3 regions of the Priestia sp. JNUCC 25 genome follow, and region 1 is predicted to be linked to each of the others. Evidence: riboswitches for the same ligand, from Rfam matches in the RefSeq annotation. Region 1 holds a riboswitch; each other region holds the start of a gene.
The links. Region 1 has a riboswitch for thiamine pyrophosphate ahead of thiC (phosphomethylpyrimidine synthase ThiC). Riboswitches for the same ligand answer to the same signal wherever they lie in the genome.
Positions count from the first base shown of each region.

Region 2: another riboswitch for thiamine pyrophosphate. It lies ahead of tenA (thiaminase II); the one in region 1 lies ahead of thiC (phosphomethylpyrimidine synthase ThiC).
Region 3: another riboswitch for thiamine pyrophosphate. It lies ahead of JNUCC25_RS02790 (thiamine phosphate synthase); the one in region 1 lies ahead of thiC (phosphomethylpyrimidine synthase ThiC).

Region 1 covers NZ_CM132211.1:419,913-423,194, forward strand. The annotation lists gene JNUCC25_RS02290 (hypothetical protein) at 114-302, opposite strand; gene thiC (phosphomethylpyrimidine synthase ThiC) at 280-2,049, opposite strand; TPP riboswitch at 2,163-2,277, opposite strand; gene JNUCC25_RS02300 (hypothetical protein) at 2,359-2,649, opposite strand; gene JNUCC25_RS02305 (undecaprenyl-diphosphate phosphatase) at 3,107-3,282, shown strand, end outside.
Region 2 covers NZ_CM132211.1:2,148,746-2,152,027, forward strand. The annotation lists gene JNUCC25_RS10890 (aldehyde dehydrogenase) at 1-989, shown strand, start outside; gene tenA (thiaminase II) at 1,018-1,707, opposite strand; TPP riboswitch at 1,803-1,901, opposite strand; gene JNUCC25_RS10900 (TspO/MBR family protein) at 2,128-2,874, shown strand; gene JNUCC25_RS10905 (hypothetical protein) at 3,178-3,282, shown strand, end outside.
Region 3 covers NZ_CM132211.1:521,326-524,607, reverse strand. The annotation lists gene thiO (glycine oxidase ThiO) at 1-923, opposite strand, end outside; gene JNUCC25_RS02790 (thiamine phosphate synthase) at 907-1,530, opposite strand; TPP riboswitch at 1,652-1,753, opposite strand; gene JNUCC25_RS02785 (hypothetical protein) at 1,916-2,131, opposite strand; gene crcB (fluoride efflux transporter CrcB) at 2,179-2,568, opposite strand; gene JNUCC25_RS02775 (fluoride efflux transporter FluC) at 2,569-2,967, opposite strand.

The sequences.
Region 1 (3,282 bases):
TCAACCGCTAGAAATAACTACATGCATGAAATCTACGTTCACCTTACCAATGAAAAAATCCGAGCGAGCTGGATTCTTAATCAAGAATTCAACTCGTTCGGATTTTTCTTCAACTAAAATACTTTTGGCTCAGCCTCTGCTTGTTGTTGATAGAAACACTTAATGCAGCGTCTTACGGAAGAATGTGAGGATTCAACGATAATGTGCTGACAATTTTGCTGAACAAATAATAACTTTCTTTCAAGCTGCTTAATTTGTTCTTTAAGCTGTTCTACTTCATTATTGATAGATATTTGAACCACTGTTAACAAACTCTTTAGCTTTTTCTTTCATTCCTTCTTTTCTTACTTCGTGTACATCTTTTTCATTTTCTTGAGCCATGTTACGAATATCTTGAGAAATACGCATCGAACAGAATTTAGGTCCACACATTGAACAGAAATGGGCTGTTTTAGCACCTTCAGCGGGAAGTGTTTCATCGTGATATTCTTTTGCGCGCTCTGGATCTAGTGACAGGTTAAATTGATCATTCCATCTAAACTCAAATCTTGCTTTAGACAGCGCGTTATCGCGTTTTTGTGCTCCTGGATGGCCTTTTGCTAGGTCAGCGGCATGCGCAGCAATTTTATAGGTGATAACGCCTTCTCGAACGTCTTCTTTATTCGGAAGTCCTAAATGTTCTTTTGGCGTTACGTAGCAAAGCATAGCTGTCCCAAACCAGCCAATCATTGCAGCCCCAATACCTGATGTAATATGGTCATAGCCTGGAGCGATGTCGGTTGTAAGCGGTCCAAGAGTATAGAAGGGAGCTTCCTGGCATATTTCCATTTGTTTATCTACGTTTTCTTTGATGAGGTGCATAGGAACATGTCCAGGGCCTTCAATCATAACTTGAACATCGTGTTTCCAAGCAATTTTAGTTAATTCACCAAGCGTTTCTAATTCACCGAACTGTGCCTCATCATTAGCATCTGCAATGGAACCAGGACGTAGCCCATCGCCAAGCGAAATAGAAATATCGTATGCTTTACAGATTTCACAGATTTCTTCAAAGCGAATATATAAAAAGTTCTCTTCATGATGAGCTAAACACCACTGCGCCAAGATGGATCCTCCGCGTGAAACAATACCTGTCGTACGTTTGGCTGTCAGAGGAATATAGCGTAAAAGAACACCTGCGTGAATAGTAAAGTAATCAACACCTTGTTCTGCTTGTTCAATTAATGTATCGCGATATGCTTCCCACGTTAGATCTTCTGCTACGCCTTTTACTTTTTCAAGCGCTTGGTAAATAGGAACGGTCCCTACAGGAACAGGCGAGTTGCGGATAATCCATTCGCGCGTTGTGTGGATATCCTTTCCTGTTGATAAATCCATAATCGTATCGGCTCCCCAACGCGTTGCCCATGTCATTTTTTCTACTTCATCTTCAATAGCTGAACGAATAGCTGAATTTCCGATATTAGCATTGATTTTCACGTGGAATTTGCGGCCGATAATCATCGGTTCGCTCTCAGGGTGATTGATATTATTAGGGATAATGGCACGCCCTCTTGCTACTTCTTCACGCACGACTTCAGGATCCATCTGTTCACGAATAGCGATAAATTCCATTTCGGGTGTGATGATTCCTTTTTTCGCATAGTGCATTTGCGTTACATTTTGATTTTTTTTCGCGCGCAACGGTAAACGATTAGTGATAAAGCGCTCGTACTGATCTCTTGGATCACCATCATAATACCCGTTATCCTGTGGCTGAACCGTACGGCCTTGATATGTTTCTACATCATTTCGTTCTGCAATCCACTTTTCGCGCAGAGCCGGTAATCCTTTTTGTAAATTAATTTCATAACAGGGATCTGTATAAACACCGCTCGTGTCGTATACACGTACGGGACTATTTTCTTCTTCACCAAAAGATCCTGTAGTAGGAGACTGATGAATTTCACGCATAGGCACTTTAAGGTCTTCTCTGGATCCTTGGACATATACTTTGTGACTGTTTGGAAAAGGCTTTTTCATAGAAACTGATACATTTTGTTTTGACATTACATATTCCTCCGGTTTCGCATAAAGTGTAGCTATACCGAACCATAAAAAAATCGGGTTCTGTGATAGACAGAACCCGATGGAATAGGCGAAAAAAGAATAAACATATACTATTCTTTTCAAGACTACTTCCCTCCGCTGGTATAACCCAAATCAGGTTCAAAGGGTTAAAGAGTTTTATTGCACTCTTCTCTCAGTCTGAGCTATCAGACACCCCTAGTAGAAATAACATTCAAATTATTCAATTTACGGCTTAAGTTTACCATCATTCGGTAAAAAATCAACCCTTAAATAAAAAAAGCTAGACAATTAACGTTGTCTAGCAGCATCGATTGCAATCACAATAGCTGTAATAATATGCATGATAAACCCTAAAAATGGAATCCAAGCAACCAGTGAGGTAACAATCCCTAGTATGTTTCCATAAGCAGATAAACCTCGTCTATTAGCTAAAATGAGCGTGATAGCATGAAGAATAAATCCAATAAAAAGAGGAGTATAACTAAAGCCCATAACAATCCCCGCGCCAATTAAAGGAATTCCCAGCAAGGCTTCATACCCAGCAGTGACCCATTTCATTGTACGTACATTTCCATTCATAGTAAAAAGCCTCCTAAAAAAGATACTACTATATACGAGAAAAGAGAGAAAAAAGTTTCAAATTACTTAGGGGATATGTCGTATAAGCAAGCACTAGTTGATTAAAATGATAGATAACAGTAAAGGAGATGGAAAAAACATAATGATTTAGTCATATTTTCACACTAAAGAAAAATAGTCTAGATGATTCATTTTTAGCTAAGGGCCCGGAATTTATACCGAACATAGTGACTAATTTCTAAAAAAAATAAAAGCTGATATCGTGTTTTTTGGTTATAGCATGTAAGGTTTTTATTACAAATTATTAAAGATTCTTATCTTTTTGCAAATACACATTGTATTTCATAGTTTTAACAATTATGATAAAAAAGCAAGTGTCAAAATAGGAAAATAGTTGAGCATGTAAAACGAAGCGATAAGCTTATTAATTTGAAAGAAAGGCAAGGTACATAGCTTTATGTGGGAAATTATTGTAGCAATCATTTTAGGGATTGTAGAAGGTTTAACAGAGTTTGCTCCTGTTTCGTCAACTGGGCATATGATTATTGTGGATGACCTGTGGTTAAATTCAAAAGAATTATTTTCATCTCCAGTAGCTAATACATTTAAAATTGTTATTCAGCTAGGGTCGAT
Region 2 (3,282 bases), 1.7 Mb from region 1:
CGATTGCCGCTGGAAACACGGCGATTATAAAACCTTCTGAATTAACGCCTAGCGTATCTCGCGTTATACAAGAATTACTAGCTGAAGCTTTTGACCCAGCATTTGTGACGGTGGTTGAAGGGGCTGTAGACACTACAAGTCTGCTTTTAAAACAGCCCGTTGATTATATTTTCTTTACGGGAAGTGTAAATGTAGGGAAAATTATTATGCAAGAAGCAGGGAAGCAGCTTATTCCCGTCACGCTTGAGCTAGGCGGAAAAAGTCCGTGCATTGTACATGAAGACGCAAACCTAGATCTTGCAGCGAAGCGAATTATGTTTGGTAAAGGGATGAATGCAGGCCAAACGTGCGTTGCTCCTGATTATTTGCTCGTGCATAAAAAGGTAAAAGCGCAGCTTGTAGAGAAACTTCGCGAAGCGATTTCTCAATTTTACGGTAGTAATCCGCTTGAAAGCGACCGCTATGGCCGTATTGTCAGTGAGCGCCATTTTACTCGGCTAGTTGAGTTTTTAAAAGACGGAAATGCTATAGTTGGAGGCGGGTACAATAAAAACACGCTAACAATAGAACCTACGGTGTTAAGTGAAGTAAGCTGGACCTCAGATGTCATGCAAGAAGAAATCTTTGGGCCTATTCTTCCTATGATTGAATATGAAACACTAGACGAAGTCATTCATAAAGTTCAAGAAAAAGCTAAGCCGTTAGCTCTTTACTTATTTACAGAAAGTGAAGATGTGCAAAACGCCATAACGGAGCGTCTTTCATTTGGAGGAGGCTGTATAAACGATACGCTTATGCATATCGCTACGCCATATTTACCGTTTGGCGGAGTGGGAGAAAGCGGCACGGGTCAATATCATGGAAAAGACAGCTTTCAGACATTTACTCATTTTAAAAGCATGCTGTCTCAAACAACCAAGTTTGATTTGTCATTCCGCTATCCTTCGGAAAAACAAAGCTTGAAAATGATCAAAAAATTACTGAAATAAAAGAGCCTCCTGATAGGAGGCTTTTTCGTTATTTTGAAAGTGAAAGCTGAGAAAGCGGCCATTTTTCTTGGGTATATGCCATTTCCCAAAATAAATACTCGAGTTCACAGCTTTTGATGAAGTGATCTTTCATACGGTTACGTTCTTCTTCAGTCGCTTGTTCGGCGAGTTCATCGAGCTTGTTACAAAACCATTGTGTTGTGCCATTCATTTCTTCATTATTATAAAACTGAATCCATTCATAAAAAGGATGAGAAGGAGATGGATTTACTTGTTCTGTAATGCGCTGCCCAATTTCAACGTACGTCCATGGACATGGAAGAAGCACTGCAATGATTTCTGCTAAGCTGCCTGTATGCGCAACGCTTGTCATATGGTTAATGTAGTGGCTGGCTGTCGGTGAAAGCGTCTCAGTGTGAAGGTCTTCATAACGTACGCCTGCTACTTCACAAAAATTATTGTGAGGGTGTACTTCACTATGTAATACCGTAGAAATGCCGGCATTAAAGGCTTCCATTTCGGTACGCGTGCGGCATTTCGTTAAAGCAGCGCCGTAAATGCGAACAAATGCTGTTAAGTATTCGTAATCTTGAGAAACGTAGTGAATAAGCGCTTCTTTTGGCACGTTTCCTTCAGCAATTCCTTTAATAAAAGGATGGTTAAAAATGGCTTCGTAAATATAGTTTGCTTCTTGTCTTAATTGAGATGAAAATGACATCAAAATCCTCCTTTAATATGAGGAAGTCACAAACAAGCACATAAAGGAAATAAAAAACACTCCGTTTATAAACGGAGTGGCAAAGGACAGTAAAAAACTGAACATTGCCACTTTCCTACGCTGGTATGAGCCAGATCAGGTTCAAAGGGATCAAGAAAACTTGTCTCAGCCGGTGGGCACCCCTAGTGGACTTCCTATTAATCTATGTTTAACTTACCATATATTCTGAAAAATAGAAAGCGTTATGGGAAATTGTGTGCTAACCGCTTTTCTTTCTTAAAGAGGAAATTTCTTAAAGCTATTTTTAATCATTTTTGTTTAAAAATGCATATTTTTAGGGAAGAAGAGGTATTAATGAAGGGAAGAGCCGTTTTCGTCTCCGAAACACTCCCATATAAATAGAAGAAAGGAGAGAACAAAATGGCGAAATTTCGTTTGTATGCTGTATTAAATACAGTAGGCTTGGCTATTACACTGCTTGTGAATTATTTAGCAAATGCCATTCCAATAGGAGGCAAAACAACCGGAGAAGCTTCTGCGCAAGTTCCTACGTTGTTTACACCAGCGGGTTATGCCTTTGCTATCTGGGGCGTTATTTATTTATTATTAACCATTTGGGTTATACGCCAATTTTTTGCAAGAGAAGATCAAAAGGAAATATATGCACGTATCGGCATTTGGTTTTTTCTAAACTGTTTGTTAAATAGTGCGTGGATCTTTATTTTCCAAAACGATTACTATAAGTTATCTCTTTTAGTTATGCTCTTTATTCTAGGCACATTAATGATTGTATATTCCATTATTCAGCATTCTCGGATGACGACATGGTTTATGCGTCTGCCGATTTCGCTTTATCTTGGATGGATTTCTGTTGCGACTATTGTCAATGTGTTTGTCGTATTTCAAGCAAATGGAATACAGCATTTGCTTGGCCTGAGCGAGTTAGCATGGACGATTATTATGCTGCTGGTAGGAGCTGCGCTGGGCATTATGTTTACATTAAAAAACCGAGACGCTGTTTATCCGCTTGTTTTTATTTGGGCTTATATTGCCATTGCAGTGAAGCAAAGTGGAAATCAGCCAATTGTCATTACTGTCATCATTTCAGTTGTTTTATTAGCAATTGCCATTATTGTGGGATTGATTAAACGCTATAGACGTTTTTAAAAAGAAGCTCTAGCTTTTGTAAGCTAGAGCTTTTTATGATGCTCTTTTGATTGTAAAAAAGCAGCTGTAAAAGCAATTAAGCTAATTAAAATACCAAAAGGAACAACAATTGGTACGAATGATAAAATAAATGTCATAAGTGTAACCTCCATGTTGCATCGGTGCATAATGAAAAATTCAACTTTTTTAAATTGAAGTTCCGCTATTATAGTATGCTAGGCTTTATGTTTGGAGCCTATATGTTTAGAAATAAACGAAAAAGGCAACATACGTTACATACAGGTTGTATTAGGAGGAGTTAAAATGGAAACATATTTAGTCGCTTACACAGATAAAGATGATATGGAATATAAACAAGTGACGTGCGAGAGTTATGAAGATGCAGAGCGTACGGTCCTTCGTTTAGAG
Region 3 (3,282 bases), 100 kb from region 1:
CGAAGACCAGCCCATGCTTTTTCAAATGTGGCTTCTTTAATAGCCGGCAGAAGCGCAGAAGCTTTATTCAGCAAAAATTGAATACCTTGTGCAGAAACCGTCTTGGTAAAATCATGCTGTAGCTTAGTTGCCCCGATTACGATTCTTCCACCAGTCTTAGGCACTAAGTAAAAACCTTCATCTAAAAAAATCGTTTTAGAAAGCAGCGGCTTATGACTTTGAAGAGCAATACACTCCCCTTTTACGGGAAACACCTGACCTACATGTTCAGAAGAAATAAAGCGTTTAGCCCATGAGCCTGCTGCAATAACTACTTTTTCTCCATAAAAAGAGCCTTTGGACGTCTGTACACCTTTTACTGTTTCATTTTCCATAATAAGAGAATGAACGTCACAGTATTCGAATACATCTGCTCCGTGATACAAGGCTCCATGAGCAAGAGCTTGCGTTAACTTAGCCGGAGCTAGCTGGCCGTCTCCCGGTATTGTAATGGCTCCGTATATGTCTGGAGAGAGCCCGGGTTCTAACAAACGCGCTTCTTTTACATCGATCCATCTTACATGTTCATCCCACCGGTGGTGCTGAGCGGCTTTTTTCTTTAATACGTGTGCATCTTCTTCTGTTACAGCGACTTTTAATAAGCCTTTTTGAATGAGCTCTACATCGATGGCCGTTTTTTCTTTTAGTTCCTTCACCAGTTCAGGAAACATGCTTCTGCTCTTAATAGCAAGGTCTAAAAGAGGACCTTCTTCATCAATTTCAGCTTGAGCACCTAAAATACCAGCGGCTGCACTTGAAGCTTCACAACCAATTTGATTGCGTTCAAGAATAGCTACTGACGCTCCTTGTTTTGACAAATGATAAGCGATAGAAGAGCTGATTATACCTCCTCCGATTAACAGTACATCATAATGCTGCTTCATTTTCTCCACCTCCAGATGTCCATATATGAGAATATTGTTTAATCGCTTTGAGGGGATCTTGCGCAAGCATGACACCAGACATCACAGCTATACCGTGTGCTCCTGTTTGAAGCACCTCTTTGGCATTTACAGGTGTAATTCCTCCAATGGCAATAACAGGTATCTGCACAGCGTCTACTACTTCTTTTAGTGCTGCTATCCCTCGACTTTTTAATCCTTTTTTTGAATGTGTTGAATAAATATGTCCGTATAGAATGTAGTGAGCACCATCTTTTTCAGCTTCTAAAGCCTCTTCCACAGAGTGAACTGATTTTCCGACAATAAGAGAAGGAAATGCGTCTATAACAACCGAAACGTCTAAACTATGATAGGCAAGCTGTACGCCTTTTGCTTTTAAAGCATGCGCTACATCAACTCGGTCATTCAAAATAATTTTAGAGCGACAAAATGGCAGGCTTTCTAGTAAACATTGAATCTGCTTTGCCGTTTTCTCTTTTTCTCTAATATGAACGGCGCCCGCAAAAGGCGCGATAGCCGTTAAAATTTTTTGAAGCTCTTCGATTGGCTGCTTATCTGTTGTAATGACATGAAATTTAGGAATATCCACATGATCGAAACCTTTCTATTCAGAATAAAGAGAAATTTCAATCACCTCATCTTGTGTAGAGGGTTTTATTACATACAAAAAACCACTCTACAACGTAGAGTGGTTAGCATGCATCGTTATGTAAACATGATCACCACTTCCCTACGCTGGTCCAAACCAGATCAGGTTCAAAGGGTCCGAAATACATTCGTCTCAGCTTCAAAAAGCTCCCCTAGTGATTGCTATTTATTGATTTTGTTTTCGCACTTAAAATTATAACACAACTAGATGTAAATACAATATCTCTTTATGCTCTTACGGCTCTCTTCCTTTTATAGATGTATCTTTTAAGCTTCTTTAGTAAGTAAGAGGCCCGGCGCACCGCATCATTCTGCTTTTTATATGGTTAGTAATCGGTATAGTCGTCAAATTCTTCTTTGTCTTTTTCCTTTTTCCGATCCCATATAAACAGCAGGAGTAACATAATAAAAGTTAGAATATAAAAACCGTAAAAAATAAATGCCGCGACAACATTTATAAATAAAAATAAAAAACCGATGATCTGACCTGCAACAGCTACAATCAACAAAATGTATTTCCAAACTTCTGCTTTTCTATCCATTCTCTACTTCTCCGTCTTTTTGTTTTTCCCTACTAGAAACGTTCTCTTTACTTAAATAAAAACGTTCCTGCCAGTAAACCGACTGTAAATAAACCAACTGTTCCAAATGCTGAAATCCCCACATACGCCAACATTTTTCGATAAGACTTTTCTCGAATTAACTGTACGGTTTCCACACTGAACGTTGAAAAAGTGGTAAAGGCACCAAAAAACCCAATGCCAATCATTAAAAATATTGAATCATCATAAGCATGACTCGGAACCTTTCCATAATAACTACCGTAAAAAAGACCAAGGCCAAACGCACCGAACAAGTTTACAAACAGCATTGATACTGGAAAAGGAGGGTTTGAAACTATTTTTGTAACTTTTAAACCCAAAAGATAACGGCATATCCCTCCAGCTGCCCCGCCAAGTGCCAAGCTTACTATGCTCATTTACTTCACCTCATGTACTTTCACTAAATTTCCCCCTGCCGCTTCACCGCATAGATAGCCTGCTAAAGCAAGAAGGATTCCACCTACTAAAGAGACAATTACATAAATGGCTCCCCAAAATAAATGGTGCTGAGTGAGAGAAATGACGTCTCCTGCAAACGTTGAATACGTTGTAAAACCGCCGCACACGCCAACTCCTAGTCCAAGCTTTATCCATTCTTTTGGCTTTTTCCACCCAAAAAATCCTGTTAATAGGCCTAGTATGAAGCTTCCTAATAGGTTTTCAATTACCGTTCCTATTGGATAGCCCGTGTATAATAAGGAAAGATTCAGCAAATAACGTGCATATGTACCAGCGATAGCACCAAAGGCAATTGAGATTAAGTTTATGGCTTTCATCATATCGCTCCGTTTCATAAATTCTTCTTTAAGTGTACCATAAGGAATTTATTTCTACCTTAACATTTAACTATATGTTTATTGCACCAAAAGTCATGAAAAAATGAAAGAGAAAATCGTCGCATGAAACTTCCTTTTTACTCCTCAAACCTCCCTTAAAAATCCACTTAATCCAAATTTTAAAATCTTTCTGTATCTTTATGACAAACCGTGTATAGAAGGTATATTTCCCTTATTTTAAGTCACATTAATCGTATAAGTTTTTTTTGTTGACTTTTGCTGTGTTCTTGTTTAGTATCACAGAGTATCATTTCC